DNA from 4 places in the Paenibacillus sp. FSL M7-1455 genome. Region 1 is predicted to be linked to each of the others. Evidence: riboswitches for the same ligand, from Rfam matches in the RefSeq annotation. Region 1 holds a riboswitch; each other region holds the start of a gene.
The links. Region 1 has a riboswitch for cyclic di-AMP ahead of NYE48_RS21295 (TrkH family potassium uptake protein). Riboswitches for the same ligand answer to the same signal wherever they lie in the genome.
Positions count from the first base shown of each region.

Region 2: linked by a shared signal. The riboswitch ahead of NYE48_RS00500 (C40 family peptidase) and the one ahead of NYE48_RS21295 (TrkH family potassium uptake protein) in region 1 are both predicted to bind cyclic di-AMP.
Region 3: linked by a shared signal. The riboswitch ahead of NYE48_RS04695 (hypothetical protein) and the one ahead of NYE48_RS21295 (TrkH family potassium uptake protein) in region 1 are both predicted to bind cyclic di-AMP.
Region 4: linked by a shared signal. The riboswitch ahead of NYE48_RS00140 (ubiquitin-like domain-containing protein) and the one ahead of NYE48_RS21295 (TrkH family potassium uptake protein) in region 1 are both predicted to bind cyclic di-AMP.

Region 1 covers NZ_JBBORO010000001.1:4,611,630-4,618,819, reverse strand. The annotation lists gene NYE48_RS21300 (CPBP family intramembrane glutamic endopeptidase) at 1-1,606, opposite strand, end outside; cyclic di-AMP (ydaO/yuaA leader) riboswitch at 1,867-2,006, shown strand; gene NYE48_RS21295 (TrkH family potassium uptake protein) at 2,069-3,412, shown strand; gene NYE48_RS21290 (potassium channel family protein) at 3,459-4,127, shown strand; gene NYE48_RS21285 (cation:proton antiporter) at 4,144-5,406, shown strand; gene NYE48_RS21280 (LysR family transcriptional regulator) at 5,499-6,410, opposite strand; gene NYE48_RS21275 (succinate dehydrogenase cytochrome b558 subunit) at 6,630-7,190, shown strand, end outside.
Region 2 covers NZ_JBBORO010000001.1:99,572-106,761, reverse strand. The annotation lists gene NYE48_RS00510 (M1 family metallopeptidase) at 1-305, shown strand, start outside; gene NYE48_RS00505 (hypothetical protein) at 317-1,150, shown strand; cyclic di-AMP (ydaO/yuaA leader) riboswitch at 1,412-1,551, shown strand; gene NYE48_RS00500 (C40 family peptidase) at 1,558-2,022, shown strand; cyclic di-AMP (ydaO/yuaA leader) riboswitch at 2,443-2,581, shown strand; gene NYE48_RS00495 (C40 family peptidase) at 2,585-3,076, shown strand; gene NYE48_RS00490 (GNAT family N-acetyltransferase) at 3,282-3,737, shown strand; gene NYE48_RS00485 (c-type cytochrome) at 3,895-4,254, shown strand; gene NYE48_RS00480 (4a-hydroxytetrahydrobiopterin dehydratase) at 4,348-4,653, opposite strand; gene NYE48_RS00475 (hypothetical protein) at 4,843-5,136, opposite strand; gene motA (flagellar motor stator protein MotA) at 5,473-6,273, shown strand; gene motB (flagellar motor protein MotB) at 6,257-7,066, shown strand; gene rluF (23S rRNA pseudouridine(2604) synthase RluF) at 7,148-7,190, opposite strand, start outside.
Region 3 covers NZ_JBBORO010000001.1:1,013,741-1,020,930, forward strand. The annotation lists gene NYE48_RS04680 (MFS transporter) at 1-293, opposite strand, end outside; gene NYE48_RS04685 (helix-turn-helix transcriptional regulator) at 431-1,273, shown strand; tRNA gene NYE48_RS04690 (tRNA-Leu) at 1,411-1,493, shown strand; cyclic di-AMP (ydaO/yuaA leader) riboswitch at 1,965-2,171, shown strand; cyclic di-AMP (ydaO/yuaA leader) riboswitch at 2,281-2,456, shown strand; gene NYE48_RS04695 (hypothetical protein) at 2,633-3,025, shown strand; gene kdpF (K(+)-transporting ATPase subunit F) at 3,246-3,308, shown strand; gene kdpA (potassium-transporting ATPase subunit KdpA) at 3,371-5,047, shown strand; gene kdpB (potassium-transporting ATPase subunit KdpB) at 5,147-7,177, shown strand.
Region 4 covers NZ_JBBORO010000001.1:29,486-36,675, reverse strand. The annotation lists gene ispE (4-(cytidine 5'-diphospho)-2-C-methyl-D-erythritol kinase) at 1-832, opposite strand, end outside; gene NYE48_RS00165 (small, acid-soluble spore protein, alpha/beta type) at 987-1,166, opposite strand; gene veg (biofilm formation stimulator Veg) at 1,366-1,626, opposite strand; gene yabG (sporulation peptidase YabG) at 1,855-2,751, opposite strand; gene rsmA (16S rRNA (adenine(1518)-N(6)/adenine(1519)-N(6))-dimethyltransferase RsmA) at 2,875-3,762, opposite strand; gene rnmV (ribonuclease M5) at 3,766-4,314, opposite strand; gene NYE48_RS00140 (ubiquitin-like domain-containing protein) at 4,468-5,646, opposite strand; cyclic di-AMP (ydaO/yuaA leader) riboswitch at 5,917-6,141, opposite strand; gene NYE48_RS00135 (TatD family hydrolase) at 6,356-7,126, opposite strand.

The DNA.
Region 1 (7,190 bases):
CAGGCATCACGATCGTGACGATTCCCGCGATGATGTCCGGCACGTCGCCCAGCGCGAACAGGCTGAAGCTCATCAGGACGCTGTCGAAGACGACGTGGCTGAACATGGCGGCGATGTAGCCGTGCTTCAGGAAAATGAAGCTGAACAGCAGCCCGATGACCGTCAGTTCGATCGGACGCGTAATGACGGGGTAAATCGGATAAAGCGTGTGTCCGAGCGCCCAAATCAGCGTCGTGATCAGGCAGGCGGCAAACGTGCTGCGCAGCAGCTTTTTCAGCATCGGAATGCCGAACAGGCGGTAGACCGCTTCCTCGGAAATGCCCGCCATCCACGCCATAATCGGCAGAAGCCAAGGATATAGCATGTTGTACGGCGATTGCGTGGCATCGGTCGTCGACCAGCTGTGGATCGTTTTGTCGAGTACGATGTAAATGACGGACTGGACGCCCATCAGAATAAACGCCCATAGGTACCCGGTGTACATGCTGTGCAGCACGTAAGGCCCGTAGCCGGGTTCTTTGGCTTTGGCCCAGGCATTGATGCCGGCTTTGCGCCATAATCCGTCCCCGCCCACGAGCGAGAAGTACAAAAGGGCAGCCATCACCAGGTTAAAGAAAGTCTGAAAACCGAGCATGAAGACGAGGCCGAAATTCGAAACCCCCTCGCCTTGGAATACCGGCAGCATGTTGTACGTGCTGAACGTGGCGACCGCAAAATAAAACACGCTCAGGAAAATGCCCCTCTTGAACGACGTATGGGCCCGGGTCAACGCGCTGTATACGATGGCCAGCACGCCCAGGACGAACGTCAGCAGCCCGTAGCCCAAGATGGTCAGCCATTTGGCTTTGGACGTTTCCTTTTCGACGTAGGCCGCATGCGCCTCCGGCACGCTAAAGGTCTGTTCGAAGGAATGAACGTTCCCTTCCTCGAACGTCAATTTGACTTGAAGGCTTGAACGGCCGATCGCCCGGTTCGGGTCGGTGTATACGAGCCCCGCCTCGTTCTCCTTGGTCGACAGCTCCAGCTTGCCCGGGTCGTAACCCATTTGCTGCAGCCAAGGTGCGGCAAGCTCTTCTTTTTTCTCCAGCGACAGGCCGCCTTCCACGATTTTCAGCTTGGTTTCGCGTTTGGATTTATTCGGGTCCGCCATGGCCGCGGCATAATTCGAATAACGGGGCGTAACGGAAAAAGCGACGACCTTGCCCGAATTCATATGTACGTCGATATTGGCGTAACCTTCGTTTTGGCGTTCGGCCAAACGGACGCGGAACACGTCGTAGGGATAACTTTTTTCAAACGTTTTGTTGTATTCGTTCAGCAGTTTTTCCCGCGACAAATAGCCGTATAAATCCGAGTTGGACTGGTACGTGATGACCGCGTCCTTGCTCGGGTCCGCCTCCAAATGCAGCGTGTTTTGCATGAAGGCCTCCGCGGCGCGTTGGGCCTCCGCCTTGCTGATGACCTTCGTGTTTTGCTGCTCCAGCGTTTCCGAGGCGGTGGAAGGGAGAATCTGGAACAAGACGAATAAAACGAGTCCGATGACCGCAAAAATGCCCAGCCATTTGTAATTGGCTTTGAGCCGCAGCGGTTGTCCGACGGGATTCATGAAATGCCCCCTTTGTTTGGATTCTAAAGATATATACCTAGTATAAACGTAAACATAGCATACGATGTCCCTCGAAAGCCAGTTTTCTCCCCCATTGGCCGTGAAAAAATGATGAAAATCGTGGAAAGTGATTGTAAACGCGAGAGAAAGGCAGACTTTTATGAGATTTGCGATGCAATCGGGCCGTATTCCCACGTATTCATTCGAATAATGGCTTTGTGATGTAAAACGAATAGGATTATAATCTTTGAAGCAAATGAATAATCCGTACGCCGAATTTCGATATGAAAACGGGGGAACCATTATTTTGGGGTGAATTTCGCTTTATCCATAGCGAATAGGGCAACCTGTGCATGCCCGAATCCGTCAGCTAACCTCGTAGGCGTTATGCAGCAGGAACCAAACCGAAAGGCATTGGATTTCCGATGCTTTTTTTCTTTTGACTTTTTTAAAGAGGTGACTATGTTGACAGCAAAAATCAGGTGGTTTCGATTGGCTCCCCCGCAAATTCTTGTATTGGGGTTCGCCGGCATTATATTGATCGGAGCCATACTCCTCACCTTGCCGATTTCGAACACGACGGGCAAGCCGCTCCGGTTCATCGATGCTTTGTTTACGGCGACTTCGGCGACTTGCGTTACCGGTTTGGTTGTTAAGGATACGGGAACGTTTTTCAGCACCTTCGGACAAGTCGTTATTATGCTGCTGATTCAGGTCGGGGGGCTCGGCTTCATGACGATGGCCACCTTGTTTTCCCTCGTGCTGAAGCGGAAGATTTCGCTGCGCGACCGCCTGATCCTTCAGGAAGCGATGAACCAGAACACGATGGAGGGCATCGTGCGGCTGATCCGGAAGGTGCTTATCTTTTCGCTCGTGATCGAAGGCTGCGGAGCGGTTTTGTTCGCCATCCGCTGGTCCTTTGACATGCCTGTCGGCCGGGCGGTATACTTCGGGATATTTCACGGGGTATCGATGTTCAACAACGCGGGCTTCGACCTTTTCGGCCATTTCAACAGCCTGACGGGGTATGTGTACGATCCGCTCGTGAATATCGTCGTCATGTTTTTGATCGTTTCGGGCGGGATCGGATTTATCGTCATGTCGGACCTGGTGGATTACCGGCACAAACGGAAGCTTTCGCTGCATACGAAAATCGTGCTGTCCATGACCGGGGCGCTGATTCTGGTCGGGGCGATCGTCATCTTCGTTTTCGAATTCACGAACCCGAAAACGCTCGGTTCCTTGAATTGGGGCGGCAAAATTCTTGCGTCGTTTTTCCAATCGGTTTCGCCGCGGACCGCGGGGGCCAACACGCTGGATCTCGCAAGCATGCGGCAAGCGTCCCAATTTTTCATGGTCATCCTGATGTTTATCGGCGCATCGCCGGGATCCACCGGAGGCGGGATCAAAACGACCACCTTCACCATTCTGGTCGGCGCGGTCATCGCCATGATCCGCGGACGCGACGATATCGTGCTCTACCGCTACCGCCTGGCGCAGGACCGCATCTTTAAGGCGCTGACGATCACCTTCCTCGCGTTGTTTCTGGTGGTCGGGGTGTCGATGGTGCTTTCGACGACGGAGGACAGCAACTTTTTGACCATTTTGTATGAAACGACTTCGGCTTTCGGGACGGTCGGGCTTTCGCTTGGACTTACGCAGCATTTGACGCTGGTCGGGAAAATATTGATCTGCCTCACGATGTTTGCGGGACGGCTTGGGCCGCTGACTTTGGCTTACGCACTCGGCCCGAAAAAAGGCAAAGAGCTGTACCGGCATCCGGAAGGCAAAATCATTATCGGCTAGTTTCAAAGAAAACAGAAATTGATTAAATAAGGAGTATCAGGAGAGAATGAAAACACAGCAGTTTGTCGTCATCGGTCTGGGACGTTTCGGCTCCAGCCTTGCACTCGAGCTCGTCGATTTGGGATACGAGGTGCTCGGGGTCGATAAAAACGAGGAAGTCGTCAGCGACATGAGCGAATATTTGACGCATGCCGTCGTGGCCGACGCCACGGACGAGGAAGTCCTCAAATCGCTCGGAATCCGCAATTTCGACTGCGGAATCGTCGCGATCGGCGACGATATCCAGATGAGCATCCTGGCCGCGATTTTGCTGAAGGATTTGGGCGTGCGCACGGTCGTGGCCAAGGCGATTTCTGTGCTTCACGGGCGCGCGCTGGAGAAGCTGGGCGTCGACCGGGTCATTTTTCCGGAAAAGGACATGGGGATCCGGGTTGCCCACCAGCTCGTGACGCCGAACCTGCTCGACTACATCGAGCTGTCCAAGGAATACAGCATCGTCGAAATGAAGGTGCCTGAAAAACTGGACTGCAAAACGTTAAACGAAATCAACACCCGCGCCAAATTCGGTTGCAGCATCGTGGCGATCCACCGCCAGGGAAAAGTGATCGTCGCTCCGACGGCAATGGATCAGCTCCGCGCCGGCGACATTATGGTGATCATCGGCGCGAACGACAACATCGACCGGTTCGAAAGCGAAGCCGTCAATGCAGACTAGATGGGAGTAAGTTAACGTGGAAACCCAGACGACCGAAATCATTCATCATATTTTAATCCTGCTGCTCTTTATCATTACCGTCGGGATGTTGGCCGGAAGGCTGGCATCCTGGCTTCGTTTGCCGGACGTAGCCGTGTTTATCATCGCCGGCATGGTGCTGGGGAGAGGTCTGCACCTGATCCATGCGGAAAGCAGCTCGCTGATCAATCAGTTTATTTTGACCGCCGGCTCGGCTTTGATCCTGTTCGATGGCGGCCGGAACCTGAGCTTTGGCGGGCTGCGGAAGGTTTGGATCACCCTGTCGCTGCTGAGCGTCCCCGGCGTCATTATTACGACAGGCATCGTGGGCGCCGCGGTGCATTTTTTGTTTGGGCTCGATTGGATCGTTTCGTTTCTCGCGGCCGCCGTCATTGCCTCGACCGATCCGGCTTCGATCATTCCCGTCTTTAAACAGGTGAAAATCAAGGAGCGGGTCAGGGAAACGGTCGAAAGCGAATCGGCGTTTAACGACGCGACCGGTTCCATACTGACGTTTTCGCTGCTCGCGGCGGTTACGGGAGGAAAGGCGCTGCAAGCGGGGGACATGGCTTGGGATTTCGTCAAAACGGCTGTCGGCGGGATTGCCGTCGGAGCGGTCGTTTCGATCATTCTCACCTATTTGGTCGCCCATTTCCGCCTCGGCGTGTTAAAGGATTATACGACGATCGCGATGATCGTCGTTGCACTTTCTTCCTATTTAATAGGGGACATGCTGCACGTCAGCGGATTTATGGCGACGTTTGTCGCCGGGCTGGTCTGGGGGAATGCGGACACGATGGGATTGTCGATGAACGACAAACTGGAGGAAACCGGGTCCTTTGCCGACAATACGAGCATCATGATGCGGATGCTGATTTTCATTTTGCTCGGCAGCCAGGTGGATTTTCAGGCGCTCGGCGACTATTTTTGGCCAAGCTTTGCGGCGGTCCTGGTGCTCATGTTCGTGGCCCGTCCGCTTACCGTCCTGCTCTGCGCGCTGCCTGACCGGAAGGTCAAATGGACTTGGCGCGAGCTTCTGTTCATGATGTGGGTACGCGAGACGGGGGTCATTCCCGCGGCTTTGTCCGGCATGATCGCGGGCATGGGCGTGGCGCATGCCGGGGCGATTTCGGCGATGACGTTCATGGCGATCATGCTCACGATTTTGCTTCAGGCAAGCACGACCGGCCTTGTCGCCCGCAAATTGGGGCTCGAAATCACACCTGACGGCCAACCCGCATCCGCCGGGGCAAAAGCATAGAACGAGAGGTTCGCCGCTCAAAAAAGCTGCTTCCGGCCGTAACGATACGACGGCGGAGAGCAGCTTTTTGGCGTGCAACAGAGGTTTGTTTTTCATGAATGATGCTGCCGGGCAAGTTGGCCGAAGATCGATTTCGTTTCTTCCACCCAGCGTTTGGCGCCGGCGCTGAGCCCGCCGTTGTCCGGATAAATGAGCGAGGTCGTGCGCCGCGTTTCCTTCAAATCCGGGACATGGATCGTGGCGAGATCGTTATCCTCGAGCAGCTGGCTCCGCAAATACGATTTCGGCAGCAGCGCGGCGGCCTTGCAGGCCGGAAGCAGCCGGACGATCGCTTCGAACGAGTCTATCTCCATCCGGATGTCCGGCACGACGCCGGCGCGATGAAAAAGATCGTCGGTCAGTTTACGGTACCAGGTTCCGGTTGAGAATATGATCATAGGAAGACCGTGAAGCATGTCCATGCTTACGTCATCCTTTTCGAGCAGCGGATGGCTTTTCGGAAGCACCAGCTCCAGATGGTCGTCGAACAATGCGGTGCAGCGCAGCCCGGGTTCCTCGATGGAAGAGGCGACGATGCCCGCGTCAAGCTTTTTGTCGCGCACGGCGGAGACGATTTCATGCGTTTTGCCCGTGATCAGCTTCAGCTCGGCCGTCGGGTGTTTTTCCATGAACGCGGTCACGAGCGGCGGCAGGGTCGTCTGCAGGGTGGTGAGGCTGGCGCCGAGCGTAACGGAAATTTGGTCGTCGCCTTTGTATTTGGAGATCATTTGCATGAATTTGAGCTTTTGCTGCCGCTGCTCCAATGCGAAGTTGTAGGCGGTTTGCCCGAAAGCGGTAAGCTCCAGCCTTTTGCCGCGCCGATTGAACAGGCTGACGCCCAGCTCGTCCTCCAGCTTTGAAATTTTGCGGGACAGGGCCGGCTGCGACAAATTCAATATCCGGGATGCTTTGTTCAGGCTGGACTGTTCGACAATCGTCGCAAAGACGTCCAAATCCTCGAACATCGGATTCACCTTCCTTACCATGGAATCGGGGTCAACGTTTATTACATATGCATCTAAATTATAATGATTAATAATTATATTGCAATTCCATTATAAGAAAAAAAAGAGTAACATGAAAAGTGCCACAAGTTGTTCACACTTTCGTGTGCGAACTTCCGTGAAATGTCGGAAAATGAAAAATTGAAAACGTTATAATGTGAGAAAGGGGCACGTCAATCTATGAATGGTTATTATTCCAGAAAGCTGCATTCGCTTCTTGGAGTCATTCCGCTCGGCTTGTTTTTCATCGAGCATGCGCTGACGAACTTCGGCGCATTCGAAGGAGGGCTCGCGCGTTTTAACGCCGGCGTCAAGCTGATCAATGATCTTCCGCTTCTCTGGTTGCTCGAGTGGGGGCTGATCTACCTGCCGCTGATTTACCACGGCGTGTTCGGTTTGTATATCGCCTACCAAGCCAAGCCGAATAACGGGCGCTTTCAGTATTCGCGCAACTGGCGTTACCTGTTCCAGCGGATAACAGGTGTCATCACGTTCGTGTACATCATCTGGCACGTATACGAAACGCGCATCCAGTTGGCCCTCGGCAACATTACCCATGAACAGCTGGGAAGCACGATGCACGACATCTTCGTCCAACCGGGACTGTTCATCCTGTACCTGATCGGCGTCGTATCGGCTTCGTTCCACTTCGCCAACGGCCTCTGGTCTTTCTTCGTCAGCTGGGGCATCACGGTCGGGCCTCGCGCGCAGCGCGTATCGTCTTACATCTGCATGACGTTG
Region 2 (7,190 bases), 4.5 Mb from region 1:
ACGAGTCGATTGTAAAAATCTCGAAAAAAGGCGGAGATTTTCCCCAAGTCCCGGTACGCTTCACCTTCACGGACGGGCATACGCTGAACAAAGTCTGGAACGGCTCGGCGGAAAGCGCCGAATTCAAGCTGGAGTATAAGGCACCGCTCGCCTGGGCGATGGTCGATCCGGAATACACGATCGTGATCGAGAACAGGCATTTCAACAATTACCTGAAAGCGGATATGGACAAGAAGGTTCTGGTCCGCTGGAACGTAAGCATCACCAAGCTGATCGAGACGCTGCTTGGAAGTCTGTCCTGGTGAGGTGAGAACCGGTGAAATCCCATATTGCGCATGGCTGGAAAAGTCTTAAAAATCAATTTTATATCGTCATCATTCTCTTTTTGTACCAGCTGATTTGGGGCTACTTTCTGTACAGGCTGGTCCATTCGGCCGTCACTCCGCTGCTGATGCGTTATCCGGACCCCGAGCCCAATGAACTCAGCCAGCTGCTTTATTACATCGAAGGCAAAATGAGCCTTTCCGACAGCGGCACGGTGCATATGTACATTTGGATTCTTCTTTCGATGTTTGCCCTGCGCATGCTGCTGACCCCTTTTATCCATGCCGGAATTTTTTACGGGCTGCACCGTGAACGCGAGGGCGAAGTCGGGCTGTTTTTCTTCCAAGGCATGAAGCGCCACGGAAAAACCGTCCTTCTGTTTCACTTGATCGAATGGGTTCTGCTCGCGGCCCCGGCCTACTGGGTCATACCTAAGGTATATGCGGCGCTTCTGGACGGGATGCCGCTGCAATCCATGGGCCTGTCCGTTCTTCCCTGGATTTTGGGATGGTTCCTGTACGGATATATCGTGCACCAACTGATTCTTTTCATGCAGTTCGGCAAGACCGGCGGCGGCGGCTTGTTGCCTCCCTTGTGGCACTGCCTGCGCGGCGCGTTCCCGCTCATCGGCGTTTCGCTGATACTCGGCTCGCTCAGCCTGCTTTTGTTCAGCCTCTGTACGGGAGTTTCCTTGATGTGGGCAGGGATCATCGCGCTCATCCTCCAGCAGGGCTACCACCTCGTCAGCTGCATCATGAGATTATGGGGCATTTCGGCCAAGTTTGACCTGTGGTACGCCCAAGCGCATCGGGGCGCGGAAAAATAAATGATCAAAAAGTTAATTTTTTGTCATCACTTCAACCCCCTGATATAAGAAAACCCCCCCCTTTCAAAACAAAAAGGGCGGGGTTTTTGTCGTTTTTAGATGCCGAAACGATTTGCCAAAGTCGTCATCCTCTGTTAAAATAATCCGAGTAAGCAGTTAGTAACAACTTTGTCATTTTTACTGTAACTTTTTCATATTGTGCTGTAACGATATTTTCAACGACAGATACCAATCAATCGTCATTATCAGTCACTTTCAGGTGCTTGATCAGGGCCGAATTCCTTGGCACCGGGAAGCGGGGGAACCACTTTGGGTGAATTGATCTCGCAGCATAGGGATCATAGGGGACGACCTTCAACCGAATCCTTAAGCTAACCTCGCAGGCAACATGGAAGGGGTTTATGTTTTTGAAAAAGAAGTTAACAGCCGCTGCGCTTGGTTTGACGCTTATGTTCTCCATGGGAACCAGCGTATTCGCGCAATCTTCTCTGAGTCATGTCGTGAACAGCACCATCGGCGTTTCCTACAAAACCGGAGGAACGACGACCAAAGGATTTGATTGCTCCGGGTTTACGCGTTATGTATTCCAGAAATTAGGCATTTCCATTCCGCGCCAATCCAGCGCACAATTCAAAATCGGCACTGCCGTCTCCAAAAGCAATTTGCGTGCCGGAGATCTGGTATTCTTCAATACGAGCGGCGCGGGCGTATCCCATGTCGGAATCTACGTCGGAAACGGAAACTTTGCCCATTCGTCTTCTTCGAAGGGCGTGACCATCAGCAAGCTCAGCAACAGTTATTTCGCCAATCGCTACATTGGCGCCAAACGTGTCATGAGTACCGCTAAATACAAAGCGGCCGTCTACAACTAGAAACTCACCCATAAACATACGAAAAACTTATGATGCCCGCGCGGAGATTTTTGCCGAAATCCCTCGCGGGTTTCCTGTTACTTATTAGACGTTTGAAAACCTAAAAAAGTAACAACTTTCAAAAAAATTTTTTTTCGAATCTTCAAATACTCCGCTCATCCACGTGCCTTCAACCATGATTTACCCTTCCTTTCCGTTAATTAAACCAATTTCCTAAGTGAAAAAACGCTTATAATGGTCCTTCTTAGGAGCCAATTTGGCAAAAATCCCGAAATTATGGTGATTTTTTTGAGTTTTAGGCATAGAAACAATTGCCAAAACGTCATTCCTTTGTTACAATAATCCCAGCGTTAGTAACAACTTTGTAATCTTTGTCGAGCCGTTGCCTGTAAACAGGCGGCTCCTGAAGTATATAGTGTAAAAAGACATATGCCGAATTTCCTCACACTAGGGAAGCGGGGGAACCATTTACGGGTGAATTGATCTTGCAACAGAGGGATCATAGGGGACCTTCTACCGAATCCTTAAGCTAACCTCGCAGGCACCGGAAGGAGTATTAATTTTGAAAAAGAAGCTAGCAGCAGCAGTCATGAGTTTTGCCATCGTATTTACCGCTGGAGCCGGGAGCGCTTTCGCGGATTCGAAAATGGACAAAGTCATCGATGATGTGCTCGGAACGAAATACAGATCCGGGGGAACGACAACCAACGGGTTCGACTGCTCCGGATTTACGATGTACGTATTTAAGCATCTCGGCATCAACCTGCCTCACCAGTCCGGTTCGCAGTTTACGATGGGCACTTCCGTTTCCCGCAGCGATTTGAGAGCAGGAGACCTCGTATTTTTTAATACATCCGGTTCCGGCGTTTCCCATGTCGGCATTTACGTCGGCGACGGTAAATTCGCACATGCTTCGACATCCCGCGGCGTTGTCGTCAGTTCGCTTAGCGACAGCTATTACGTCAACCGCTACGTTGGCGCGAAACGTATTATGAGCACGGATACATATCAAGCCTCTGCCGTCGATTCCGCAGACAATGATGACGTTGAATAACATTTTTGCCTGATCCGCACGGTTTGTACGACAGCCCGTACCGAGATTTTTGCCGAATCTCCGTACGGGATTTTTTGCGCTTGCCCGAGCCTGATCCCCGAGGAATAGATTTTATGGAATCATCAAATGCTACTTAGCAGCGGACGTCTCTTACGAAAGGAGGCTTCTTGTGAACGTTTCGAAGGACTCTTATACCGTTACGCCCATGACGCGGGAGCAGGCCGAGACCTGCTGCGGCTGGATGTACGCCCCCCCTTACGACCGCATCTACGGCTGGCTTCCCTGGGAGCAGATGGAGGCCCTCGGCATCGAGCTTGGTGATCCGGATCTGCGGAGGCAGCAATACGTTTCGGTGCTGGATGGAGACGGGCAGCTATGCGGGTTCGCGCAGCTGTTTCCGATGGTCAACGTCGTGCGCCTCGGTTTAGGCATGCGGCCGGATTTATGCGGCCAGGGACGAGGTCCGGGCTTTATCCAGGCGATCGTGGAGACGGCCAAAACCCGCTTTCCCGGACAGGAGATCGATCTGGAGGTGCAGGATTGGAATTTGCGGGCGATACGCGCTTACGTCAAGGCAGGATTCGAGATCACCGATACGTACGAAAAACAGACGCCTGAAGGCGTCGAGCGCTTTTACTGCATGGTCTATCAAGGGCTTTAAAAAACGTCAATGAAAAATGGTACGAAATTGTGTACGTTTAGTGGATTTAAACTGGCTTTCGTTTGCTTTTTTGTCACAAACTATTTGATGTACCGGCTTGTTCCGTTATAATGAAGAAATGAGAGAACTGCAGTTTACATAGAAAGGACGAAAACGGATGCAAAAATGGATCATGAGCGGTTTGATAACGATTGCATGCGTAATGGCCGTTGTGCTTATGTTTACGCTGCCGGGTAAAGAGCAGGTAGCCGAAGAAGAAAAACCGACCATGCCTGAAGTGACCATGGACGCTGCAGCGGCCGAAGCCGTTGTGAAAGCCCAGGGCTGCATCAGCTGCCACGGCGACCAGCTGCAAGGCGGCGTGGGACCGAACCTGCAAAAAATCGGCTCCCAGATGTCTGCTGAAGAACTTTATACGATCATTACCAAGGGCAGAGGCGGCATGCCTTCCTTCAAAGACAAACTCCAAAAAGAGGAGATTGCCAACGTAGCCCAGTGGCTTGCAGCCAAAAAGTAATGGCCGTTTTCCTTGAAGGAATAAAAACACGCTTCGCGCATGACCCGCAAGGTCTGGCGAAGCGTGTTTTTTTGCTATCGGTTTTCTTATTTTTTAGCGTTTCTCGCCTGAGCGCATTTTTTCGAACAATTCGTTAAACTGATGCGCTTCCTTGATGTCGAGAGCGGTGATGCCGCCGTCATCCCATGAAGTCAGCCGCAGCGTTACGTTCTTATGGTCAATCGTGATGAAGGGATGGTGATCGAAGGCTTCGGAAATCGCCGCAACCTCGTCGACGAACGAAATCCCCTTCATGAAGTTGGAAAAAATAAATTTCCGCACGATCCAGCGTCCTTCCTCCAGCTCCCAGCCTTCCAGCTTCGCTAAATGCGCTTCCACTTCTTCTAGCGTGTAAACCATATTCTCATTTCCTCCCTGAAACCAAACACCCTCGTATCGAAATTTAAAAAAGGATGCTGCTTATCCATGCTCTTGTTGACTTTTCCCATTGTATTCCGATCGTTGAATAAATATGAATATGGCCGCCTTGGCCCAGAACTTGTTATATCTTACCATGACGGACATTCAAAAATCCATTCGGCGCTTGGACTAGATGAGTGGGACTACAGTCAGTTCCTCGTCCCCGATCAGCAGATTGATCCGGTGGTTGGCCTTGTCGTACATGACGACGCCGCTCCCTACCTCAATGACCGGCTCGGTACCCAAGGCATAAAACAGGTCTTCCGCAAGCGCCTCATGAACCTCCAGTTTCTCCTCGGGACTCAGCAGCAGCCATTCGCCGCCATCCATCTCAAAAAACAGGTAGCTGTCCGGGATGCCTCCCACCGCCTCCGTTAAATCCTTCAATATTTCGTCATATTCACGCCCATGTTTGACTCCCATCGGCTTTACCTCCATCTGGTCTATGTCGTCTAAACGAATCGAATCGGGCGAACCATGGATCGGCTCCGCCGTCTTTACCGGCTCCGAAGGACGGCTTTTTCTTTTTTCTTAGTTCATTGTATGTAGGGCCCGCGCTGCCAACTGTACGATTCTCCCATGCCAGGATAGGTCCGATGAACCCTTATCTTTCATTATAACGGAAAAACCCCCTTAAAAAAAAAGCCGTTCCTGACGATAAATATTATAATTACGTTTTTGGTGAGACACCATGCTTGCAAGGATGCAGCCTTGGTGCGCGAAAGGATTCAATTTTATTTCTCATGGATGAGGTGCGCAATGGAAATTTCAACACTTATCGGCCTAATACTCGGGTTGGTCGCGGTCCTATTCGGTATGGTACTCAAAGGTGCGCCTTTGGTATCCCTTCTTACCCCCGCCGCTTACGTCATCATTCTCGGGGGCACGGCTGCTACGTTATTTATTGGTTTCCCGATGTCAGAGATTAAAAAATTCCCTAAGCTGATCAAAATGGTGTTCGCTAAGCAAAAGCTGGTCGAACGCCGCGAACTCATTGCCATGTTCATGGAATGGGCCTCCATTACCCGCCGCGAGGGGCTGCTGGCCCTGGAAACGAAAGTCGAAGAGATTGACGACCAGTTTCTTCGCAACGGCATGCGGATGATCATCGACGGCAACGACCAGGACTTCGTGCGCGACGTATTAATGGAAGATATCGCGGCAACGGAAGAACGGCATCGGGCCGGCGCTTTGCTATTCTCCCAAGCCGGCATGTACGCTCCGTCCCTCGGGGTGCTTGGCGCGGTCGTCGGTTTGATCGCGGCCCTGACCAAGATGGAGAACATGGGCGAACTCGCTCACGCGATCGGCGCGGCCTTTATTGCGACGCTCCTGGGTATTTTCACGGGTTATGTATTATGGCATCCGATTGCCAACAAGCTGAAACGATTGTCCAAAAAGGAAATCGAATTGAAACTGATGATGATCGAAGGGCTTTTGTCCATTCAATCCGGCGTATCCACGATTGCGATCAGTCAAAAGCTTTCCGTCTTCCTGACCCCTTCCGAGCGTGCTCAAATGAATGAGAAGGAGGATGCTACAGGTGAGCAAAAAGACTAGACATGAACCTCATGAAGAACATGCCGACGAATCGTGGCTCCTGCCGTACTCCGACCTTTTGACCCTGCTGCTCGCCCTGTTTATCGTCATGTACGCGATGAGCGCGACGGACAACAAAAAGTTCGAGGAAATGAGCAAGGCGTTTAATACCGCTCTCAGCACCGGCACCGGGGTACTCAATTTCAGCTCGGCGCTGCCTTCCGACAAAAACCTGGACAAAGGCAAAAAGGACAGCCAAGCCAGCGCCGTCAGCACCGAAGATGGCAAAAGACGAAAAGCCCAGCTTGCAAAACAGGAACAAGAAGACATGGAGAAGTTGAAAAAGCAGCTGGATCAGTATATTAAAAACAACGGCCTGACGAACCTGCTAAATACGAAGCTCAATCAATCGGAACTGACCATTACCATCAGCGACAATGCGCTTTTCGCCTCGGGCAGCGCCGCCGTGAAGCCCGAATCGCGGCAACTGGCATTGGCGATCAGCAATATGCTGCAGCAGTTCCCAAGCTATAACGTCATCGTCTCGGGGCATACCGATAATATGCCGATCTCCAACAGCGAATATGCCTCGAACTGGGATTTGAGCTCGGACCGGGCGCTTCACTTCATGAAAATTTTGCTGAACAATCCGAAGCTGAATCCGGCCATGTTCACGTCGAAAGCCTTCGGGGAATACCACCCGATCGCTTCCAACGATACGGCTGCGGGCCGGGCGATGAACCGCCGGGTCGAAGTTTCGATCATCCGCAAATATACGGATCAGTCGCAGCAAATGCAGGTTCCCAACCCATAGAATGCCCATCAAAAAGCTAAAGCTGTATTTTCGTTGAATAACGATCATACAGCTTTTTTGCGTTTATTTGCGGCATGCCGCCTATTGAAGCTCGTAATGAAGGAGCCGGCCAAGCTCTTTTTTT
Region 3 (7,190 bases), 3.6 Mb from region 1:
GAAGCGGCCAGAAACAGGACCAGCCCTCCGGCATAGACGCGGCGCGCTCCCAGTTTGTCGGCCAGCCCGCCCATCGAGAGCAGGAAGCCGGCAAACACGATCGTATACGCATTGACGACCCATTGGAGGCCGGAAATCCCGCCGCCAAGGTCTGCGCGGATCGCGGGCAGCGCGACGCTGACTACCGTCGTGTCCAGCAGCACCATAAAGTATCCGATCGACAGTCCGAGCAGCAGCAGCGCTTTAGCCGGCTTCCAGCGGCCGTCGGACTTGATGTTCATCGCTTTTTCCAAGACAATCCCTCCGTAAAGGCAAAATCGGCAGTCATCGCCGTTACCGGGAAAGTGTATAATGGTTCTTATCATGGGACTAGATGAGGGTTTATCCTAGGAGAAATTCTCCTAGGGAACGGGAAGGGGAGGAGAAGCACTTGTGGGAAAAAGCGGATGGGGAGCGTCTTCGGGAGCTTGCCCAGTTTTTGCGGACCCGGCGCGCCCGGATGACGCCGGAGCAGGCCGGCTTGCCGACGGAGGGGCGCAGGCGGACTCCGGGACTTCGGCGCAGCGAGGTGGCGCTGCTTGCCGGCATCAGCGTCGATTGGTATACGTGGCTGGAACAGGGCCGAAACATACAGGTGTCTTCCCAGGTGCTGGAGAGCATCGCGCGCGCCTTGCAGCTCGATGCCGATGAAAAAAAACATCTGTTTCTGCTTGCCTTGCAGCAGTATCCCCCCGTTTCGGGGGAGGCTGCCGCGGAAATTACGCCTGCGCTTCAGCGGTTTCTGGACCTGCAGGGAACAAGCCCGGCTTACGTGACCGACCAGCGCTTAAACATCGTGGGATGGAACCGGATCGCCAGCATAATATATGGAGAATATGAAACGATGCCGGCAAGGGAACGCAACTCCGTCTGGCGTACGTTTACCTCCCCGGATGTCCGCGGCCTGCTCCAGGAACGTTGGGAAGCCCATGCCCGGCACCGTCTGGCGAAATTTCGGGCAAACTACGCCAAATTCGCCGGGGATCCATGGTGGACGGACTTGATCGGGGAATTAAACCGCGCAAGCGAAGAATTTAGGGCGTGGTGGCCGCGGCATGACGTCTTAAACGGCCCCGAAGGGAAAAAAATCATTCATCATCCGGCCGCGGGCCGGCTCGAAATCGAGCAGGTTTCGTTTGTGACGTCCGACGACCCGGGTTTGACCGTCACGATCAACGTTCCGACGGCGGACGGCGATACGGTCGCCAAGCTGGGCAAGCTGTTGAGGGAATGAACGGGCCGGGTCCCCGGCCCGTTTTTACGCAACGGATCTTGTATTTCACGGGATCGGACTGCATAAAAGAAATAAACTATTTACATATCGTGATAATCGGTGTATAATAACAGAGTTGCTGCAAAAGTTAATATTATGCGGTAGTGGTGGAATGGCAGACACGCTATCTTGAGGGGGTAGTGGGCGTACGCCCGTGGAGGTTCGAGTCCTCTCTACCGCATTGACGATCTGACCGAGAAAATCCCTGTTTTGCAGGGATTTTTTTGTTGCATCGGGCAATGTTTCGCCATCCAAGCGTTCGTTCGTGAAAAGAAGCGTTTGCGCAGCGGGGAATTCCATAGACTCACATATCACGAAAGAGGCCCACGCGGCCTCTTTTTTTGTTTTTATTTTGTTCCATTCTATATGATTTGGGTCGCCATAAGGCAGTAGCCCGCAATTCGATTGGGCCTGGCCGGTTTGCGGAAAAAGGGATCCGTATTCAAAGAAACGCAATAGAAGGGACTTTCGCATCCATTGCCAAAAACGCGAAAAATAGAGAGCATGCGAGAGCTTGGCGCAGATAAACACTTTTGTAAGCGATAACCTGTATGCTAGGGCCGCCATTTTACGCGGATAACGATTTCGCGACTCCTTTACATGCCGCTGCACGCGGGTGTATGATTCAAATCGTAATTGAACATGTTTCCATTTTTTAAAATCGCTGAGTTTCCGTTCGAAGAAGCGGAAATCGGGGGAACCAATCGCGCGTTCCCGTCGTCCGATGTGAGAGTCGGAAGGCAGGGGAGGCGCCGGGGTGAATCCTGCGAAACGGATGCCATGGATCCGATCGCGGGTAGAGCGACTCTCACCGCTCGAATCCGTCAGCTAACCTCGTAAGCGTCGCCTGAGAGAGGAATGATGAAACTTGTGATCGATGAACATCGGCCGCAGGGGATCGGATGACCTCTGTGGTTTTTTATTGCCAAAAACGCAACGTTGCACAAAATGGATGAAAGTCAATAGAAACGTCTTTAACGCTGAATTCCGGCTTTGGCCGGGAGCGGGGGAACCAACGCGCCGTTTGCTTCCACAAGCGGATGGCGCCGGGGTGAATCCCTTTGTCCGAAAACCGGACGGGGGAAGGGCGACTCTCACGCCCGAATCCGTCAGCTAACCTCGTAAGCGTATCGGGAGAGGCCCCATTCGTCGTGAGCGATATTTCATGGCTTTCTTTGGTCATGGATGTTGGAAGCCGCGGGAAAGAATCCTCTTTCCTGCGGCTTTTTTTATTCGGGTCAGCATTTCGGATAAGCATTTTTTAATAAAAGACGCGGTTGTTGGGATCGCCCGATCCAGAAACGAAAGGAGGCGAGAGCCGTGGAAGAGGAACTCATCGTCGTGACGGCCCCGAACGAGGCCGGGCGCAATTTTATCAAGCTTTTGATCTATCTCAAGCGGCCTTTCGCCGCGCTGACGAACAATGCCAAGGAAGAACGCGATCTGAAGAAGCTGGGCGTCTCCAAAGTCATCCGGCTCCATACCAACAACACGGAGGAATGGGTCGTGCCCGAGTGGAGGATCGGCCGGATTTTTATATTCGAAAACAGTTTGAATTTAACGTGCCGTTACTTGCAAATTTGCCGTGCTTGGACGCCGGATTCCATCTACGTAATCACCCGGGCGCATCACTCGCCGGGCATTTACCGGGGGCTTGGGGCGGACCATGTCATTCATACGCTAAACGGCGAGGTCGGTTTTTTGCTGAAGTAACGGTTTGGACGATTGAAACAGGATGCGGAAGGCCGAAGCAAGAAATGTCCGGAGCTTGCAAAAGGCAGGCAGCCGGGCAGAAAAAGGAGAGAGTTTGATCCATGATGGACCTTTTCATGATATTGACGCTGGCGGGCGTGTTCGGAATATTTTTGCTGTTTCTGATGTGGTGCGGCCATATCGTGGACGGGGGAGGAGACGGCAAATGATTGTGGTAATAATGCTGACGGCGTTTGTGTTCATCTACCTGGTGTATGCCCTGATCCATCCGGAACGGTTTTAAAAAAAAGCTGTGCGGGTAAGGCGAAGCCGCCTTCATCCGCGTTTGAAGAGGAGGAAGCGATTTTGGATATGTTGCAGATTGGCATCGTGATCGTGGTGCTGCTGCTATTGGTTAAACCGGTCGGCAGTTACATCTACCACGTTTTTTCTAATGAACCGAATCGGACGGACCGGATTTTCGGTCCCGTGGAAAAGCTTTTTTACGCCATCATCGGCCTTCGGAAGCGCTCGGGAATGAGCTGGAAAACATACGCCCTGAGCATGATCGCAACCAACATCGTGTTGGTGGCCGTAAGTTACGCGGTGCTGAGACTGATGGGCGGGCTGCCGGTCAACCCGAACGGGACGGGAAACATGGACGCCAGCTTGTCCTTCAATACCGTCATCAGTTTCATGACCAATACGAACCTGCAGCATTACAGCGGCGAAAGCGGCATGTCGTATTTGGGGCAGATGATCGTTATCACGATGATGATGTTTACTTCGGCCGCATCCGGCTTGGCCGTGGCGATCGCTTTTATTCGGGGCATCACGCGCCGCGAAGGCGGGCTGGGCAACTTTTTCGAGGATTTCATCAAGGCGCATGTCCGGGTGTTCCTGCCGCTGGCCTTGATCGTCACCCTGGTGCTTGTGGGGTTGAAGGTGCCCCAAACGCTTGATCCGACAGTGACCGTCCATACTTTAAGCGGAGCGGTGCAGCATATTGCGATGGGGCCGGTGGCCTCCTTGGAGTCGATCAAACATCTGGGGACGAACGGGGGCGGTTTTTTCGGAGCGAACTCGTCGCATCCGTTTGAAAATCCAAGTCCGCTCACGAATGTCATTGAAATTTTGAGCATGTGGACGATTTCGGCCGCATTGCCGTACACGTTCGGGCGTTTCGCCAACAACCGCAAGCAGGGCTGGATCATCTTTTCGGCCATGATGGTGCTGTTCCTGGGGTTCCTGTCCCTGACGTACGTATCGGAAAAAAGCGGCAACCCGCTGATCAATCAGTTGGGTATCGATGCCTCGCAGGGCAGCATGGAAGGAAAAGAGGTTCGTTTCGGCGTGGCGCAATCCGCCCTGTTCACGGCCGTGACGACCGCGGCGACCACCGGTTCGGTCAACAACATGCATGATACGCTGACCCCGCTCGGCGGACTGGCTCCGCTGGCGGAGATGATGCTGAACGTCGTCTTCGGCGGCAAAGGCGTCGGTCTTGTCAACATGCTGATGTACGCGATATTGGGCGTGTTCATTTGCGGCCTGATGGTCGGGCGGACGCCGGAGTTTCTTGGGAAAAAAATCGAAAGCCGGGAAATGAAGCTGATCGCCGTCGCGATCCTGGCGCATCCGCTGATCATTCTGGCGCCGACGGCGATTTCGTTTATGACGCATCTCGGCACGGACGCCTTGTCCAATCCGCTGTATCACGGGCTCAGCCAATCGCTGTACGAATATACGTCATCCGCGGCGAACAACGGCTCCGGCTTTGAAGGGCTGGGGGATAACACGGTGTTCTGGAACGTCAGCACGGGGCTCGTCATGCTTCTGGGACGGTATGTATCCATCATCGCGCTGCTGGCGGTGGCGGGCTCGCTGTCCGGCAAGAAGCTCGTTCCCGAATCGATCGGCACCTTCCGGACGGACACGAAGCTGTTTGCCGGCATTTTGGTCGGAACGGTGCTCCTGATCGGGGCGCTGACTTTCCTGCCTGTGCTGGTGCTGGGGCCGATCGCGGAGTTTTTGACGATGTAAGGCCGAATCGGTTGTTTGGAAAATGGACGCGGGAGCGGTTTCGCGGGAAGCATCCCCGTAAAAAGCTCAAAGCGATTGAATAAACGAGGTGGAAAAACCATGGAAGGAAAACGAAAAAGCATGCTGACGGGAAACATCGCAAAGCAGGCGCTGAAGGACAGCTTCATCAAACTGAATCCGGTCGTCATGATGAAAAACCCTGTCATGTTCGTCGTGGAGGTCGGAACGTTCGTCGTCCTGCTGATGGCGCTGTTTCCGGGTTACTTCAATACGACCGGTCGCACCGGCTTTAATTTGGCGGTGTTCCTGATTCTGCTGTTCACGGTCCTGTTCGCCAATTTTGCCGAGGCACTGGCGGAAGGACGGGGAAAGGCGCAGGCCGACTCCCTGAAAAAGACGAAACAGGAAACGACCGCGAACAAATGCGTCGGTTCCGAAATCAAAGTCGTCAACTCGACGGAGCTGCGCAAGGGCGACGTCGTCGTCGTATCCCAGGGCGAAATGATTCCGGGCGACGGCGAGGTCATCGAAGGGCTCGCGTCGGTCGACGAATCGGCGATCACCGGGGAATCGGCTCCGGTCATGAAGGAAGCGGGCGGCGACTTCAGCTCCGTGACCGGGGGAACCCGGGTCGTGAGCGACCGGATCAAGGTCGTCATCACCAGCGACCCCGGGGAGTCGTTTCTCGATCGGATGATCTCGCTCGTCGAAGGCGCGTCGCGCCAGAAAACGCCGAACGAAATTGCGCTTAATACGCTGCTGACCACGCTGACGCTGATTTTTTTGATCGTGGTCGTCACGTTGGCGCCAATTGCCAAGCATTTGGGCGTTTCGCTGGATATTCCGGTGCTCATTTCTTTGCTTGTCTGCCTGATCCCGACGACGATCGGCGGCCTGCTGTCCGCGATCGGGATCGCCGGGATGGACCGGGTGACGCAGTTCAACGTGCTGGCCATGTCCGGGAAGGCGGTGGAAGCCTCCGGCGACATCAACACGATGATCCTTGATAAAACGGGAACGATCACGTACGGGAACCGGATGGCGAGCGAATTTATCCCGGTTGGGGGAGCGGCGCCGGCCGAAACGGCGTATTGGGCGGCTGTCAGCTCGCTGAAGGACGAGACGCCCGAAGGGCGATCCGTTCTGGAGCTGATGAAAAAGCAGCAGCTTGCTTATGATGCCGAGGTGGCGGCCGGCGGCGAGTTTATTGAATTCAAAGCCGAAACCCGCATGAGCGGCATCGATTTGGTGGACGGGCGGCATGTCCGCAAGGGCGCGGTCGACGCGGTGCGGCAGTGGGTGCTCGCCCAAGGCGGCAGCATTCCGGAGGATTTGGCGGCGAAGTCCGACGCGATTGCGTCGGAAGGCGGCACCCCGCTGGCCGTGGCGGTCGGCAGCCGAATCTACGGTTTGATCCATTTGAAGGATACCGTCAAACCCGGGATGAAGGAACGTTTCGGGCAGCTGCGCCAAATGGGCATCAAAACGATCATGTGCACGGGGGATAACCCGCTCACGGCGGCCACCATCGCCCGCGAAGCCGGCGTCGACGAGTTTATCGCCGAAAGCAAGCCGGAGGACAAAATCGCCGTCATCCGCCGCGAGCAGGCCGAAGGCAAGCTGGTTGCGATGACGGGGGACGGAACAAACGACGCGCCTGCGCTCGCCCAGGCGGACGTCGGGATCGCGATGAACAGCGGCACCGTCGCCGCTAAGGAGGCGGCCAACATGGTCGATTTGGATTCCGACCCGTCCAAAATCATCGAAGTCGTGGCGATCGGCAAGCAGCTGCTAATGACGCGCGGCGCGCTCACGACGTTCAGCATCGCAAACGACGTCGCCAAATATTTCGCGATCATTCCGGCGATGTTTATGGCAGCCATTCCGCAGATGAAGGCGCTGAACGTGATGGGGCTGGGTTCTCCGCTGTCCGCGATCCTCAGCGCGCTTATTTTCAATGCGGTCATCATCCCGCTGCTGATTCCGCTCGCGATGAAAGGGGTCAAATACAAACCGATGAGCTCGGCGCGGCTGCTGAGCCGAAACCTGATGATTTACGGGCTCGGCGGCGTCATCGCCCCGTTTGCCGGCATCAAGCTGATCGATCTGGTCGTGCATCTGTGGATCTGACCATGGAGATTGA
Region 4 (7,190 bases), 4.6 Mb from region 1:
ACACTTCCCGGCAAAACCCGCGAAGTCCGTTATAAATCCGCGCGACCTTCGATTCTTTATAAACAAGCCCGAATACGGTCGGGCCGCTTCCCGACATGAGCGCTCCGTCGGCCCCGAGTCTCAGCATGGCTTCCTTCAGCTGGGCCACCTGCGGGTGAAGCTTCAGCGTCACATCCTCAAGCACGTTGCCGAGACGTTCGCATACGGCTCCGAAATCGCCGGCTTCGATCGCTTTGACCATCTGCTCGGCGGACGGATGACGCTTTACCTCTGCCGCCCTGAATTTGCCGTAGACCTCCGCCGTCGACACATTGATGGGAGGCTTGGCCAAAATAACCCAGCAGCTTAGCGGATTGTCCACCTTGGCGAGCTTCTCCCCACGCCCGGTCGCAAGCGCCGTGCCCCCCGTCACGCAAAAGGGAACATCCGACCCCAGCTCGGCTCCCAGCTCCTGTAGCTCTTGCATGGGTATGTTCAAATTCCACAGCCGGTTCAATCCCCTCAGCGCCGCGGCCGCGTCGCTGCTGCCCCCCGCCAAACCCGCGGCTACCGGGATTTTTTTGTCCAAGTGGATATGGACGCCGCTGCGGACGTCGTACCGGTCTTTGATCAGTCTTGCGGCCTGGAAGGCCAAGTTTTTCTCGTCAAGCGGGATATACCCCGCCTGGCTCGTAATAATGATGGTGTCGCGCGGCAGCTCCGACATTTCCAGCCTGTCCGCCAAATCGACCATCGTCATGACCATTTCGACCTCGTGGAAGCCGTCCGGCCTTTTATGTAATACATCCAGCATCAAATTGATTTTGGCCGGTGCTTTTTCGTAAATTTTCAAGGCGTTCACCCACCCTTAAGTTTCCCTCGCTATCAGCTTCAAATCATTATAACAAACTGTACCAAGCAAGTCATTTCGAACCTTCCGCGGCCTATAGAAAAACGGAGATTCCCATGCGATGCCATGGAGATCTCCGTCTGACATGTTTTGAACCTTACGATTTGCGGGCTGCAGCCTCTTCGGCGAGCTGGATGGCGCGTTTCACCATGTTGCCGGCGTCCTTGGCTTTAATGCCGCCCCAACCCTCCTGCTGAACCGTTTCGTAAAACCCCAAATCCTTGGCAAGCTCCGTCTTCAGTTCCTCCGACATCACGCTGCGGCGTCTGCGGCTCATTTGCAGTCCTCCTTGTCAATCCCGGAACCGGCCCCGTTTAAGCCATCTTCGGGACGGTCCTTCGTTATGCGGTAAAAGGAATTCCTTTTGTATTATTTCTCGCCCGACCCGGCCCCATTCGAAAAATCCGCTGACAACAAAAAACAGCCTTCCGCACGGGAAAGCTGCTTCCAAATAAAAAAGTTACGCCTGATCCTGCTTAGTCCGCGTCCTTCGCCTGCTCTTCGCAAATGGTGACTTCCACGGATTCAGTAAGAATATCTGCATAGCTGTATGAAACACGTTTAAAGGTTTGCTGTTCTTGATCCAGCTTGACGATAAAAACAGAAGGGTACGTTTCCTCGAGCACGCCCGTACGTTCGATCGTCTTACGACGTCCACCGTTAGCCCGGAGCGATATTTTCTGACCTACATGAGCCTCGAGATTTCGTTTGATTTCCAACAGCGCATTTTTAGCCATTGTCGACGACCACCTCTTTCCTTGTCCATTATAACGCAGGAAGAAGTTTTTGTCAAATAAAATTTAAATTATATCAGCATCAAATTTAATTTGTCAATCGGTTTTTTTGCGGGATTTTGCAGGATTTCCGCATACACGCCGTTAACGACAAAAAAACCTTAATCCATGTATCGCGATTAAGGTTTTTCGGCTGCTCATCCCATGATGCTCTTGTTTAGAAAAACGGGTTTACATCACCGAAGGCGTGACCTTCAGCTGGGAAAGGTCATTCAGGCGCGGCAGTCCGATGCGGTAGCTTCCGCGCGTTTCGATGCCCCCCACGCCCTGCGCCCCGCTGATCGTATTATGAAGCACATCCATCATGTTGATGGTTTCCCTCACCGACGTAAAGGAGGCCTTGGCGGCCACGTAAACGGGATCCAGCGCATGGATGAGTATGCGCCCCGGCGAGCTGGCGAAATTCGCTCCCGCTTGCAGCAGCGCCTCAAAATGCGACTGGCAGGCACCGGCAATGATCGTCAGCGTATCGTAATGCCGTTCGTATTGACGGGCAACCTGAATGGCCGAAACGAAATTTTGGGAATTTTTGTAGCTGTTCAGGTTATAGAGATCATTGTTCGGCCGGTGCTTCAACACTCCGTCATGCCCCGTAATGACCACGATATCCGGCCGCACCCGCGGCAGCAGGCGATAGAGCGCATCCGCCATGCCCGCCTCGTTAACGTAATGTCCCTCGACGGGCACGCGAAGCTGCTGGTAAAGATTCAGGCTCTTTTTTAAGTAATTGATATCTCCATCGAGATGGAGGACTTTACCCGGAACTTCAAAATAAGAAGGCTGTTCCGCCATCGGCCATTCCCCGCCGAGATTCGCTTGCGTGCGTTCGGTCAGCTCCTCCCGGTGGCGCTGCAGCCTGCTTAGCGACTCGTTGGCACGGATATGGGCCTTCTGCGTTTTTTCATTGAACGGCGCATATGGCACCCGAACGAGGTCATCGAGGGGCGAATCAGCCAACAGCCGAAACTCGGTCCCCTTGATCACAGCCAAATTGCTCCGCAGATCTTCCACGCGGAAAGCGACATCACCGCCATAAGATTTGCGGACGACCAGGTCTCCTACATTCATCACAACATCACCCCTACCCCATGGTATGGGCGAATCTCCCCAATGGTTCTTCCCTTTTGCCAAAATAAGCATGGGACAAGGCGCCCTGCGCGCGCCAACCTTGATGCGGTCAACGAAACGTCTTCATCCCCGTACGCCGGCCCGGAGCAAGACGTTGCAAAGCGTCGCATACTCCTGCAAGCTGAGGGTTTCGCCGCGGCGGGAAGGTTCGATCCCTGCAGCGTGAAGCAGCTCCTCGAGCCGCTCCCGGCCCTCTTTGGGAAAAAATCTCGTCTTGAGATTGTTGGCGATCGTTTTTCGGCGTTGGGCAAACGAAGCGTGTACCACCTGAAAAAAGAAATTTTCGTCGTCCACCTCGACCGGAGGCTGCTCGCGCACCTTGAGGCGAATGACGGCCGACTCGACGTTCGGCTGCGGAATGAATACCGTTTTCGGTACGATGCAGACCAGTTCAGGCTCGCTGTAATACTGCACGGCGATGCTCAGACTGCCGTAGTCCTTCGTGCCGGGCGAAGCAGCCATGCGTTCGGCCACCTCTTTTTGGATCATGACCACGATGTTCTCCAGCGGCAGCCGCTCTTCAAGCAGTTTCATCAAAATCGGGGTCGTCACGTAATAAGGCAAATTGGCAACGACGCTGACTTTGGAGACATTCGCGAAATCCTCCTTAAAGAGGGCGCCAAGATCCGTCTTCAGCACGTCGCCATGATGAATGCGCACATGCGGATACGGTTCCAATACCTCCTGGAGAATCGGAATAAGCCGCTGGTCGATTTCGACGGCCGTGACGGCGCCCGCTTCCCGGGCCAGCTTTTCGGTAAGGGCTCCGATCCCCGGCCCGATCTCCAAAGCTCCCTTGGAGGCATCCAGTCCCGCCGCCTCCACGATTTTGCCTAAAATATTTTGATCGATCAGAAAATTTTGCCCCAGGCTTTTTTTAAACGAAAAACCGTGACGCTGGATGATTTCCTTCGTCCGTCTTGGCGAGGCGATATCGTCCATTCGCTGCATATCTCAACCTTCCCCTTCCTGTTCCAATTGGGCTAACGCCTCCGCGAACTCCTCGCGCGTAATCTGAAAAACGGCCAGACGCTTATGGAACTGCTTGCCGTTGCAATACCCTATGCCCAGCAGGTTTCCCATCACCATGCGTCTGCGGGCCGCGTCCGGGTGCACCAGAAGCCCTGCGGCCATCAGATCCTCCATATCGATCAGGCTTTCCGCGCCTTCGTAGGTCGTATGCACGCGGGAGAGGGCCTTGCGGATCGCTTCCGGCGAAGCGTTCTCCACGCCGATGTCCCCTTTCCGCGTCGCTTCCGACTCCGGAATAAAGGCATGCTTGCAGCCGGGAACCTTGCTCGCGATAATTTTTCGAATCCGCTCCCCGGCATGGTCCGGGTCCGTCAACACAATGACTCCCCGGCGTTCCTGGGCCAAGGCAATCCGCTTCAGTACGCGGCCGTTGATCGCCGAACCGCCGGTTTCGATCGTGTCGGCTTCCACCGCCCGCTTCACGGCCACGGTATCGTCCCGTCCTTCCACGACTATGACTTCCTTGATCATGACCTGCTTCTCCCTTTCCTAAAGCTCGTCCGTTCATGCGTCGTAAGTTTTCGGACATCCAAACAACAAAAAGAAGAGGAATGCTCCTCTTCTTTAGCATGACATTTTCATGATCATAATACTATAACATTAGAATGACATTGTAAAACGAAATTAATTCAATTGCGGCTTCACGGGGCCGATGACGTATACTTTCATCCCGGATTTGCGGCCGAAGTTGTTGGCGCGCTTCACGGAGTCATAGTAGAGGTCGATCTTATTGCCCTTAATGGCGCCGCCCGTGTCTTCGGCACGGCGGAAGCCGATGCCTTCGATGTACACCCACCAGCCGAGCGGAATCACGTTCGGATCCACGGCGATGGTGCGGCCTTCCGTGACCCGCGTTCCCGTAGCGGTACGGGTACCGATTCCGGGTTCGCCGGCAGAATAAGCCGTCATCGAGACATGAATCATTTTTTTATATGAGAAATCAACACCGGCTTTGCTTACGCGGTTATTGCTGCTTACGGTTTTTTTCGTTTTGGCGGCTGATGAAGTTTGGGCGGTGGAAGAAGATTTAACGGCCGCTGTTTGAACGACGACAGGCGGAGCCGGTTTTTTCTTCGTGCCCACGGCGATGATTTTATCCAGCGTTTTTGCCTGCACTTCCTTGCCCACCATGCGCATGGATACCATTTGGCCGTCATGATATACCTTTTCGATGTGCTGCACCATCACGCCGGGCTTTCCCTGCTGAATGACGCGGTTGTCGCCGACCGTCAGGCTGGGATCGGCCGTCTTGATGACGCGGAAAGGCAAACTTTCATGGCGGTCCACGACTTGCTTGTTGACGCGCACGATACGGATATCCGTTTGGCCCGTCACCCGCTCGGTCAGAGCCGGAGTGACTTTATCGTGTTCTTTGAGCGATACGCCGAACTCCTTCAATACGTCGCCAACCGTGTCTTTGGTGGTATACAACTTTTTCGTTGCCCCGTCCACCGTCAATTGAACGGGAGCGGCGCGGTCGATCACCACTTTGTCACCATTCTGGAGCGATCCGCTCAGCGGCATGGAGACTTGATCTTCCGGTTTGAGGCTGATTGCCTGCTCATCCAGCATTTCTTGTAAAACGGATTTGTGAGTCTGAATCTTTTTGACCTGACCGTCTACCACCAGGTACACCTGTTTGCGCGTGGATGAGTTGACCAGCAGCAAAATCATGATGGTGACCGCGATCGTAACGATAGCTGCAGTAGAGATTTGGCGCAAATTCTCATGCTTCCATCGCAATGCGTAAGACATGCTGGAGATTTTTGAATCATGGGTCTCTTCTTGATGGAAAATGCCCACCTTCTCGATCCTCCTTCATAGCCTCGCCATTAGAGTTACGCATGAATGATTTGACGCGGGCTATACTCGATTTTTTACAAGAACACATAAGGAGCATGCGTTCTTGCACCATGAACCTATCTTTTTTTCATGATTTGTCGCCTCCCGTTTTACAACAGTATGACGACGCCTTCTCCATTATTCAAAAACAAAAGAAGCCAGCTAAGAGCTTATGAGGTCTCCTTCGTGGCTTCCCTGGATGTCAGAATGACGGAAAAGTAAATGCACGAAACCCTCTCTTTATGTCGCTTACGGGGTTAGCTGTCGGGTTTGGGCGAAAGAGAGCCGCCCGATCAACGCCAGCCCGCTCATGGCGGACCGCGCCGAATTCACCCCTGAGACCCTGAAAAGAAATCAAATACATCCCGAGCCCGGGTCGGTATAAAAGGGACCGCCGCGCTCTATGTATTGGTTCCCCCGCTCTTTCGAGACCGAAAGACTCAGCGAGATTGGTTCACGGAGGCTGCCGCGATGCCGAAAAAGGAAGCGGCTTACAGCAGCCCAAGTTCACTGAAAAGATGATATCCTGTTTTGATGCATGTTGTAAAGCGGGAATCAACAACGTTTATTTGAATATATGGTTAAAAATTTGTAATATTCATGGTTTTTTTGGTTAAAATTCTTTAATGCTTCGTTCATGCTCGTTTTTTCAGCTGTTTTTCTCCCGTTTTCACTTAATTCCAAATCGTTCCAGTGCATTTTGGGTGGTGATTCGGGCAATTTCCTCCACCTCGACCCCCTTAATCTGGGCAGCTGCCTCGGCTACCAAACGAACGTTGGCAGACTCATTTCGCTTCCCCCGGAATGGGTGCGGCGTCAGGTACGGAGAGTCGGTTTCGATCAGCAGCCGGTCCATCGGAACCTGCGCAAGCACTTCCTTGGGCTGTCTGGCGTTTTTGAACGTGATCGGTCCTCCGAAGGATAGATGGAACCCCATGTTCAGGCATAACTTGGCCGTTTCCCAGCTGCCGGAGTAGGAGTGCATGACGCCTCCGACCTCGCTGGCCTTTTCCTCCCGCAGGATTTTCACGATATCCTCGTGCGCATCCCGGTTATGGATCACGATCGGCATGCCGAGCTCCCGGGCCAACCCGATTTGCTGGCGCAAAACCCGGTGCTGCACGTCTTTCGGGGAGGTATCCCAATAATAATCGAGCCCGATTTCGCCGATGGCCACGACTTTTTCATGGCTGCATAAAGATGCAATCCATTCGAGATCCCCTTCCTTCATCGTGATCGCATCCTGAGGATGCCAGCCGACGGCGGCGTATATAAAATCATGCGTTTCCGCAAGCTTCATCGTGGACGGAATCGTTTCGCGGTTAAAACCGACGTTGATCATCCGGCTGACGCCGTTTTCCACGGCGCGGCGAATGGTCTCTTCGCGGTCCTCGTCGAACTGCGGCGCGTCCAAATGCGTATGCGTGTCGAATAAATTCATGTCTGGAACTCCCTTCGTGTCATAAAGCATAGATTAATATGGGGCAAATCCGTGAATCATGCTG